Regions from separate parts of the Micromonospora sp. NPDC000089 genome, predicted to be linked through region 3. Evidence: riboswitches for the same ligand, from Rfam matches in the RefSeq annotation. Region 3 holds a riboswitch; each other region holds the start of a gene.

Region 1 (2,193 bases), on a different contig from region 3:
GTCCGGGCCAAGCTGAAGGTCAACCGCAAGAAGTCGGCGGACCTGCAGAAGAAGATCGAGCCGCTGGCGCTGCAGAGCGAGCTGGCGATGAGCCGGGTCGGCGACCTGGCGTCCCGCTACTACATGACCGGCCCCTCGCAGGAGCTGGGCGCGCTGCTGGTGAGCGCCAAGCCGAGCACCCTCACCGAGCAGCTGACCATGCTGGACCGCCTCGCCGCCAAGGAGCACAAGGACGTCGAGGGCGTGCTGGCGGTCCGCCGCAAGTACGACGGCGAGAAGCAGAAGCTCGACGCGCTGATCGCCGACCAGGCCGCCCAGGAGAAGCTGCTGGCGACCAAGAAGACGCAGATCAACGCCGAGATCAAGCGGCTGCAGGCGGCGATGCCGAAGACCACCGTCAAGGTGGACGGCTGCCCGACGGTCAACGGCGTGGTGAGCAGCGCGGCGCGTACCGCCATCCGGACGGCCTGCGCGCAGGTCGGTGACCCGTACGTGTGGGGCGCCACCGGGCCGAGCTCGTTCGACTGCTCCGGGCTGACCCAGTTCGCGTACAAGGCGGCGGGGATCTACCTCACCCACTTCACCGGTGCGCAGTGGGGCGAAGGCAAGTCGGTGTCCCGCTCGGAGGCGCGCCCCGGCGACCTGGTCTTCTTCTTCAGCGACCTGCACCATGTCGGCCTCTACCTGGGCGACGGCAAGATGGTGCACGCGCCGCGGACCGGTAAGCCGGTTCAGGTCACCAACATCGACTACATGCCCGTCGCGGGCTTCCGCCGGGTCAGCTGACCCGTCTGGCAATGGCGTGGGCCCCGGCGAGAGCCGGGGCCCTTTCGCCATCTGAGAACCATCAGTACGGAGCGTCACGGCAGGGCGGGTTGCGGATCGATAACGGTCGTCTCTACTCTGGTCCTTCGTCGGCCGCCATGAGGTCCGTCCATCCCGGGCGGTAACGGCCGGCACCGCCGAGTCGCCTCCGGGCGAGCCGGGGACCCAGGTACGCCGGGGTGAATCCGCAGCCACTGCGGTAGGGCGCTCCCTTCCCGCCCGAACCCGTCAGCTAACCCGGTAGGCGGTCGCGGAAGAAGGAGCACCGAAGCCCGGTGGCACACCATGCCCCGCGGCGACCGTCGCTCCGGTCGACACTCGTCGGCCGGCGCCCGGCTGCGCCGCGTTCCCGCTGGTCCCGCTGCACCGTCGCGCTGGCCGCGCTGGCCGGGGCCGCCGTCGTCCTGACCGGCGGCGCCACCGCGGCGCACGCCCAGCCGTCGGTCGCCGAGATCGAGAACCAGATCGACCAGGACTGGAACCGCCTCGAGCCGCTCATCGAGCAGCACAACGCGACCCGCCAGGACCTGGCCGTGAAGCGCCGGCAGGCCGCCGCGCTGGCCCGGCAGATCGAGCCCCTGCAGCTGAAGGTCGACCTGGCGATGAACCAGGTCGGCGGGCTGGCCGCGGAGGCGTACAAGGGCGAGCAGGTCTCCACGGTCAACGCCCTGCTGGGTAGCCGCTCGCCGAGCGAGCTGGTCGGCGAGCTGGAGCTGCTGGACCGGTTCGCGTCCCGGCAGCAGCGCGAGGTGCGCACGGTGGTCGAGCTGCGCGACGAGCTGGTCGCCAAGAAGGCGCCGCTGGACGAGATGGTCGCCCAGTTGGCCCGCACCGACGCGCAGCAGGCGGCGAAGAAGAACCAGATCAACGCCGAGATCGCCAAGCTGCAGAAGCTGCGGCTGTCGGTGTACGGCAACGGCGGCGGCGGCCCGCTGCGGCCGGCCCCGTGCCCGGCCGGCTATCCGGGTGGCCCGGCCGGCGTGGCGGTGAAGTTCGCCTGTGCCCAGATCGGCAAGATCTACGTCTGGGGCGCCGCCGGGCCGGACAACTTCGACTGCTCCGGCCTGACCATGGCCGCCTGGGCGAAGGCGGGCGTCTCCATGCCGCACAACGCCCGGGCGCAACGGGCGGTGACCGCCCGGGTGAGCCGGACCGACCTGCGCCCGGGTGACCTGGTCTTCTACTACAGCGACATCCACCACGTCGGCATGTACGTCGGCGGGGGCTGGGTGGTGCACGCGTCCCAGGCCGGCAAGCCGATCACCATGAAGCGGGTGGACGACGGCCAGGTCAACAGCTACGGCCGACCGGGCTGACGGCGGTGGCCGGCGTCCGCCGTACCAGCGGGGGCGCCGGCCCCTCGGCGGC
Region 2 (2,193 bases), on a different contig from region 3:
CGTGGGAGCCGGCGCCCGTCGGACGAGCCGGGATCAGGCGGAGTAGCCGCGGGTGGCGATCCAGTTGGCCAGGTCGATGGTGCTGATCCAGTACGCCGGCAGGCTCGGGTCGGCCGAGTCGGCGATCCGGACCGTCCGACCGTCGTTCTTGTACCCGACCACGGCGATGTAGTGGCCGCCGGGGAACGAGTGCCAGCCGCCGTCGACGTCGGTGGCGTCGCCGGCCACGTTGGCCACCACCGCGCGCTTGTCGGTGATCGCCCGGACCACGTCGGCCTGGAGGCGGTCGATCTGCGCGGAGCTCGGGGTGCCCTCGAAAGTCCGGGTCCGGTACGGCTCGCCCTTGACCTCGGCGTTGAGCGCCTTGGTGGTGTCGAACGCCGAGTTGGTGCCCATCTCGGTGGTGCCCATGGCGGCGGCGAGGCCGTCCTGGGTGCGCTCGATGCCGGCGGCGCTGAGCGCGTTGCGCACCGCGGCCGGGCCGCAGTAGTAGTACGTGGTCTGGGCCTCGTAGTCGTAGCTGAGGACCTTGGACGACGGCGGCTTCGGCGCCGGCTTCGGGGCGAGGTCCGGGTCGGCGGCCTTGGCCTTGGTGGCGGCGGCCGACGGGGACGGGCTGGCCGACGGCGTCGCCGGGGGGCTGGCGGACGGGACCGCGGCGGGCGCGCCGGCGACGATCCGGGCCTGGCCGCGGCTGGCCACGTCGTCCAGTCGCGGCGCCACCTCGGTCATGGCGGCGGGGGTCGGCGGCCGGGACGCGTCGTCGTCGGCGCCGGCGACCAGGGCGGCGGTGCCCGAGGCCAGCACGAGGGCGGCGGCCGAGCCGGCGACGACCTGGTACGACCGCTCGGTGGCCAGGCGCCGCAGCTGCCGCTTCATGAGGTGCTTCACGGGTGTTCCTCCACGGTACGAGGGCGGAGCGGGCGCGCCGGAGCGGCACGTGGCGGATGCGCCACGCGCGGAGTCGGGGCCGGTGCGGGCCGCTGGCGGGGGATCGCCCGGTCAGGAGCCGGACGTCGGGGCGGATGTCGGAGTCAGCGCGCGGGTGCGCGGTGGACCGACGACGACACCCCGGTACCGAGGTGGGGGAACCACTGAGGGGTGGAATCGAACTGCACGGAATGGAACTCCTTCCGACACCGCCGACCGGGTTAGCTGACGGGTTCGGGCGGGAAGAACGCCCTACCGCGGGCCGTGGCCCGCGGATTCACCCCGGGACTGCGTGGGTCCCCGGCTCGTGTCGCCACGATTGAGCGGGTCGGCGCGGCGTCGCCTCTTGCGATCGGAAACCGCACCGGACCGGGGCGACATTACTGGCCGGTCGGGTCCACGCCAAGGCCCACCAGCTGCGGAAACATGATCGTCGTGCGCAATTTCCGGGGCAGGATGGCACTGGCGTCGCTCGATCGGACGACGTTCTTTTCCGGTGTCACAGGGTCGGCAAGCGGACAGCGTGGTGGATAGCACCGATGATCGTCGCGATCGATGTCACCGACCGTCACCGGATGACCGGTTCGGTGCCGACGTGACCGGGCTCACCGAATTCCGGGTAACGATTCGGCCAGCTTCGGCGAACCGGGCGGCCGCGTCGAGCCGCCGGCCGGCGTAGGACGACGCGGGCGTCAGCCGACCCGGGCCGGGCGGAAGCGGGCGGCGCGGGTCGCGGCCACCGGCGCCGCAGCGGGGCGACGCGCTGCCACCAGGGCCGGCCGCAGCCGCAGGGCCGCCACCGTCGCCTCCGCGGCCAGCGCGCGGGCGGAGTCGGCGGCGAGCTCCGCGTCCCGCCAGGCCGCCCGCTCCCGCTCGGCCGCCGCCCGGTACGCCCCGAGCCGACCGTCGCGTACCGACCGGGCGAGGAGGGCCTCCTGCTCGACCGGGTGCCGGCGGGCATCCCAGCCGTCCCGGTGCGCGACGACGTCCCGCAGCTGCGGCAGGGTCAGCTCGCCCCGCCAGTGCGCGGCCACCGCGACCCGGTGCAGCCAGCGCTCCCGGGCGGCGTACTCGGCGGGGGTGCGGGGCGTGCGCGGGGTGGGCAGGGCGAGGGTCCCGGCGAACCGACGCGCGGCGGTCTCCGCCTCGTCGTACGCCGCCCAGGCGCTGTCGGCGTCCTCCTGGGCGGCCAACCAGGCGTCCCGCCGCCGGCGGGCGGTCTGCGCGGCGCCGGCGGCGGCGACGGCCACCTCCTCGGCGTAC
Region 3 (2,193 bases):
CTGTACGACTTCCAGCCGCTGCTGGGCAGCCAGATCTGCCGGTACCAGATCACGTACAGCACGGCGAGCCGGTCGGAGTTGCGGATGAAGTACGCGGCCAGGTTGGTGCCGTACGTCTTGTCGCCGCCGGTGGCGTCCCCGCCGAAGCCGTCGGTCTGGGCGGCGAAGTCGCAGGCGCGGCCCTTGGGGTGCTCGCCGGATCCGCTGGGCCGGTGGCAGGAGACGTACCGCTTGAAGCCGGCCGCCTGGGCCTGCTGCATCGCGTGCAGCATCCGGGGGGTGATGCAGCCGTCGGCCGGGGTCGGGTCGTTGATGCTGCACGACTCGGGCGGCCAGGAGCCGTCGGAGTTGCGCGGGGCGGCCTTGGCGGTGGCGGTGGAGGTGCCCCGGGTGGCGCCGGTGTCGGCCTTCGGCGGCGCCGGTTTCTCGGCGGCGGCCACCTCGAGCGCCCGCTCGGCCTGCTCCTTGCGCTTGGCCATCACGGTGACCTGCTTGCGCTGCTCGACGATCTCGGTAGCCAGCGCGGTGCGGGTGCGGGTCGCCGCGTCCCGGGTCTCGACCAGCTTGCGCAGCTCACGGTCCTCGTTGGCGGCCACCGTCTCCAGCGCCCGCGCCCGGTCCAGGAAGCCCTCCGGTGTGCGGCTGTCCAGCAGCGCGGAGATCGGGCCGAGCCGCCCGGTCCGGTACGCCAGACCGGCGATCTCGCCGACCTTGTCGGTGCGCGAGCCGAGCTCGGTCTCCACGGTCTTGAGCTGGGCGTCGAGCTGCTTCTGCCGCTGGGTGGAGCGGTCCAGCGCGGCCCGGGCGTCGAGCCAGCCCTTGCTGGCCGCGTCGAGCTGCGCGCGCAGCGAGGGGGAGCCACCCTCGTCGTCGTCCCCGGGGGCGGCGAGGTGGTTGGTCGGGCCGGCGGCGACGGCGGGCGTGGCGAGCGGCGCGGACGACACGCCCAGGGCGAGCGTCGCGACGATCGCGGCCAGCAGCCGCGCGGTGGTGTGTCGAACCTGCATGCACGTGTCCTTCCGTCAGCCGCCGACCGGGTTAGCTGACGGGTTCGGGACGGAAGATCCCTACCGCTGACGCGGATGCACCCCACGAACGTGGTTCCCCGGCTCGCCTGTGCTGGCGATTAGGCGACGGTCACCACGCCGCGCCGGTGGGCGCCGCCGCGCGGAGGCCGGGGCAGAGCTTACCGGCACGGGTGTGACCGCCGCCCGTTTCGTGACCGAGGGTACGCGAGATAATGCCGTTAAAAGGGTGATTAACGGACATGATCCCCGGGATTCTTAAGGAACCGCTAACTACCAGTGGGAGGGCCCGCAGGCGCCCGGCGAGCTGCCCGGCTCGATCTGCAGGGTCGCATGCTCGATGCGGAAGTCCTCGTGCAGCGCGCTGCGGGCGGCGGCGAGCACCATGCCGAGCTCGGCGCCCGGGGTGGTGGTCAGGTGGGCGGAGGCCACCTCCATGCCGGAGGTGAGCGTCCAGACGTGCAGGTCGTGCACCTCGGCCACCCCCGGCACGGCGGTCAACCGGTCGCGTACGGCGGTCACCTGGAGGTGTTCCGGGGCGGCCTGCACCAGGATCCGCACCGCCGCCAGGCCCAACCGCCAGGTGCGGGGCAGGATGAACAGGCCGATCGCCACCGCCACGGCCGGGTCGGCCCACCACCAGCCGGTGCCGGCGATCAGCAGCGCCGCGCCGATCACGCCGAGCGAGCCGAGCAGGTCGCCGACCACCTCCAGGTACGCCCCGCGCAGGTTCAGGCTCTCCTGCGCGCCGGGGCGCAGCAGGGCGAAGGCGGCCACGTTGGCCAGCAGGCCGAGCACCGCCACCGCCAGCATCGGGCCGGTGAGCACCCGGGGCGGGTCGCCGAACCGGTGGATCGCCTCGATCAGCACGTAGACCGCCACCCCGCTGAGCAGCACGGCGTTGGCCAGCGCGGCGAGCACCTCCAGCCGGTAGAGCCCGAAGGTGCGCTGCGGGTCGCGGTCGGCCCGGCGGGTGGCGGTGATCGCGGCCAGCGCCATGCCGATGCCGAGCACGTCGGTGAACATGTGCCCGGCGTCGGAGAGCAGGGCCAGCGAGCCGGTGCCGAACGCGGTGACCGCCTCGACCACCATCAGCGCGGCGAGCAGCCCGAAGGCCGCCCACAGCCGGCCGGAGTGGCGGTGCGCGGCGTTGCCGACCGCCACGCCG
Region 4 (2,193 bases), on a different contig from region 3:
TCGTCGGCAGGGGTCGCGTCATCCATCGCCGACCAGACTTCCCGGCACACCAGGGCCAACCCTATCCGCCGTCACGCCGACCACATCGACCTTCGTACGACCGACGGCCTGCCCCTGGTCCCGCAGTACCCCGCGCCGGCCCGGCGGAACCCTCCCCGGCGCTCACCGACCCGCCGCCACCTGCCGGATTCTGGCGGCCCCTCCGACGGGGCGACGCCCGGCCGGTGGACCGGCCGGGCGTCGCCGTGGTGCGCCCTCGGGGAGAGGGTGGTGCGGCCCTCGGGGAGAGGGTGTGGTGCGTCAGACGCTGAGCCGCTGACCCGGGAAGATCAGGCCCGGGTCGGCGCCGACGATGCGCTTGTTGCGCTCGTACAGCGCCTGCCAGCCGCCCGCGACGTTCTTCGCGTCGGCGATCTCCGACAGGGTGTCGCCGGTGCGGACCAGGTAGTCGCCGCTGGCCGCCGGGGCGGCGGGCCGCTCGCTTCGGCTCGACTTCGTGGAAACGCGCTCGGCCTTCTCCGTGCGCGCGGACCGCTCGGACCTGTGCGTCCGCTCCGACCGCTGCGCCCGCTCCGACTTCTGCGAGCGCTCCGACTTCTCCGAACGCTCGGACTTCTGCGCGGACTTCTCCGAGCCGGACGAGTAGCTCTTGGTCGAGCCACCCTTCTTGCCACACACCGGCCAGGCGCCGATGCCCTGACCGTCGAGCACCTTCTCGGCGATCGCGATCTGCTCGCCCCGGCTGGCCAGGTCGGCGCGGGCGGCGTACTTCTTGCCGCCGTAGCCGGCCCAGGTGCCCGAGGTGAACTGCAGGCCGCCGTAGAAGCCGTTGCCGGTGTTGATGTGCCAGTTTCCGCCGGACTCGCACTGGGCGATCGCGTCCCAGTTGACGCTGGCGGCGCTCGCCGGAGCGGCCGGCGCGAGCACCGCGGCGACCCCGGTGGCCGCGCCGACGGCGAGCGTACCGACGGCGACGCGGCGCGAGCTGACCCGTCGGTGACGGGCGATGTATCGAGTTGCCATCTGTGATCCCTCCACGCCGACGAGGTGAGCTGTCGGGTTCGGGCCGAGGAGCCCGGCCGCCACTGGCGGCTTCACCCCGAGGTGACGTGCACCGAGGAACGTTGGGTCCCCCGCTCCATGCCCATGGGACAAGGTCCAGCGGCCGGCGGCATGGATTAGGCGTTACCGACCGTGGTGTCCGCGATGGCGGACCGGATCGACGTTAGGAGCCGTTTCTGCACTTTGCCCACCTCTTGTGAAGTTCTTCACCCGGTCAGGCGACGACCGGACGCCCCGAGTTGCGGACCGTCCACAGGAGCGGAGAATGCCCGCCTCAATGCGGAGAACGCTGCCCCTGACCGCTCGCGGCCGTCTCCGCCGAGCAGCTCAACTCTCCCGGTTGGAGCTGCACGGCGCTCGGCCGCCACACCTCGACCCGGTCACCCACCACTCTGGCCAGCAGGCAGGAGCCGCGCCGGTCGGCGCGCAGGGCGAGGCCGATGTGGCCGTCGAGCGTGGCCACGTCCCGGCGTACCCGGGGGTCCAATCGCATCCGGTCGAGCAGGGCGCCCACCGACGCCTCGGTGGCGGCGGAACCGGTCGGCAGCTCGCGGCGCAGCCGCTCGTCGACGCCGGCCGGCAGGGTGGCCGCGGGGCGCGGGGTGACCGGGGCGCCGGCCGGACACTCCACCTCGGTCACCGGATCGACGGCGTCGCTCCGGTAGCGGAGCCGATGACAGAGCGCGACCTCGGCGTGGCCGTCGTCGGCGCCGTCCCAGGTTTTCGTGGTCGCCTCGCCGTGCGTGCGCACCACCAGGGACACGCCGTCGCCCGCACCCCGGGTGGTGCCGTCGAGCGCCACCAGCTCGACCTGGTCCCGCCCCGCGACGAGCCGGCCGAACTCGTCGGCCTGCCACGGACGGTCCCGGTCGATAGCGGCGGTCAGCTCGTCCAGCCGGTCGCGTGCCTGCTGCCGGGCCAACCGCTCCGCGTCGCCCGGCGCCGCCTCATGGACCGCACATCCGGACAGCAACAGCCCCGACGCCAACAGCGCACCGACGATCGCCCGCCGTGCCGCACTCCCCCGCATGACCGCATTCTGCCGGTCGTACGCCGGTCGCACCGCCCCGCACGGCCGCGGGACCCCGTCATCCGGCCGGGGCCCCGCGGCGCGCGGTCAGAGTGTCCGGG

The links. Region 3 has a riboswitch for cyclic di-AMP ahead of ACFY3U_RS04240 (coiled-coil domain-containing protein). Riboswitches for the same ligand answer to the same signal wherever they lie in the genome.
Region 1: it holds a riboswitch for cyclic di-AMP, as region 3 does, so the genes downstream of both, ACFY3U_RS07425 (NlpC/P60 family protein) here and ACFY3U_RS04240 (coiled-coil domain-containing protein) in region 3, are expected to answer to the same signal.
Region 2: it holds a riboswitch for cyclic di-AMP, as region 3 does, so the genes downstream of both, ACFY3U_RS11125 (C39 family peptidase) here and ACFY3U_RS04240 (coiled-coil domain-containing protein) in region 3, are expected to answer to the same signal.
Region 4: it holds a riboswitch for cyclic di-AMP, as region 3 does, so the genes downstream of both, ACFY3U_RS17720 (transglycosylase family protein) here and ACFY3U_RS04240 (coiled-coil domain-containing protein) in region 3, are expected to answer to the same signal.

The regions. Positions count from the first base shown of each region.
Region 1 covers NZ_JBIAZT010000003.1:177,650-179,842, forward strand. Annotated here, with positions in the region: gene ACFY3U_RS07420 (NlpC/P60 family protein) at 1-786, shown strand, start outside; cyclic di-AMP (ydaO/yuaA leader) riboswitch at 951-1,087, shown strand; gene ACFY3U_RS07425 (NlpC/P60 family protein) at 1,101-2,141, shown strand.
Region 2 covers NZ_JBIAZT010000004.1:333,095-335,287, forward strand. Annotated here, with positions in the region: gene ACFY3U_RS11125 (C39 family peptidase) at 34-891, opposite strand; cyclic di-AMP (ydaO/yuaA leader) riboswitch at 1,126-1,266, opposite strand; gene ACFY3U_RS11130 (hypothetical protein) at 1,623-2,193, opposite strand, start outside.
Region 3 covers NZ_JBIAZT010000002.1:176,394-178,586, forward strand. Annotated here, with positions in the region: gene ACFY3U_RS04240 (coiled-coil domain-containing protein) at 1-1,007, opposite strand, end outside; cyclic di-AMP (ydaO/yuaA leader) riboswitch at 1,012-1,143, opposite strand; gene ACFY3U_RS04245 (cation diffusion facilitator family transporter) at 1,299-2,193, opposite strand, start outside.
Region 4 covers NZ_JBIAZT010000009.1:15,076-17,268, forward strand. Annotated here, with positions in the region: gene ACFY3U_RS17720 (transglycosylase family protein) at 301-1,023, opposite strand; cyclic di-AMP (ydaO/yuaA leader) riboswitch at 1,023-1,195, opposite strand; gene ACFY3U_RS17725 (hypothetical protein) at 1,337-2,092, opposite strand; gene htpG (molecular chaperone HtpG) at 2,180-2,193, opposite strand, start outside.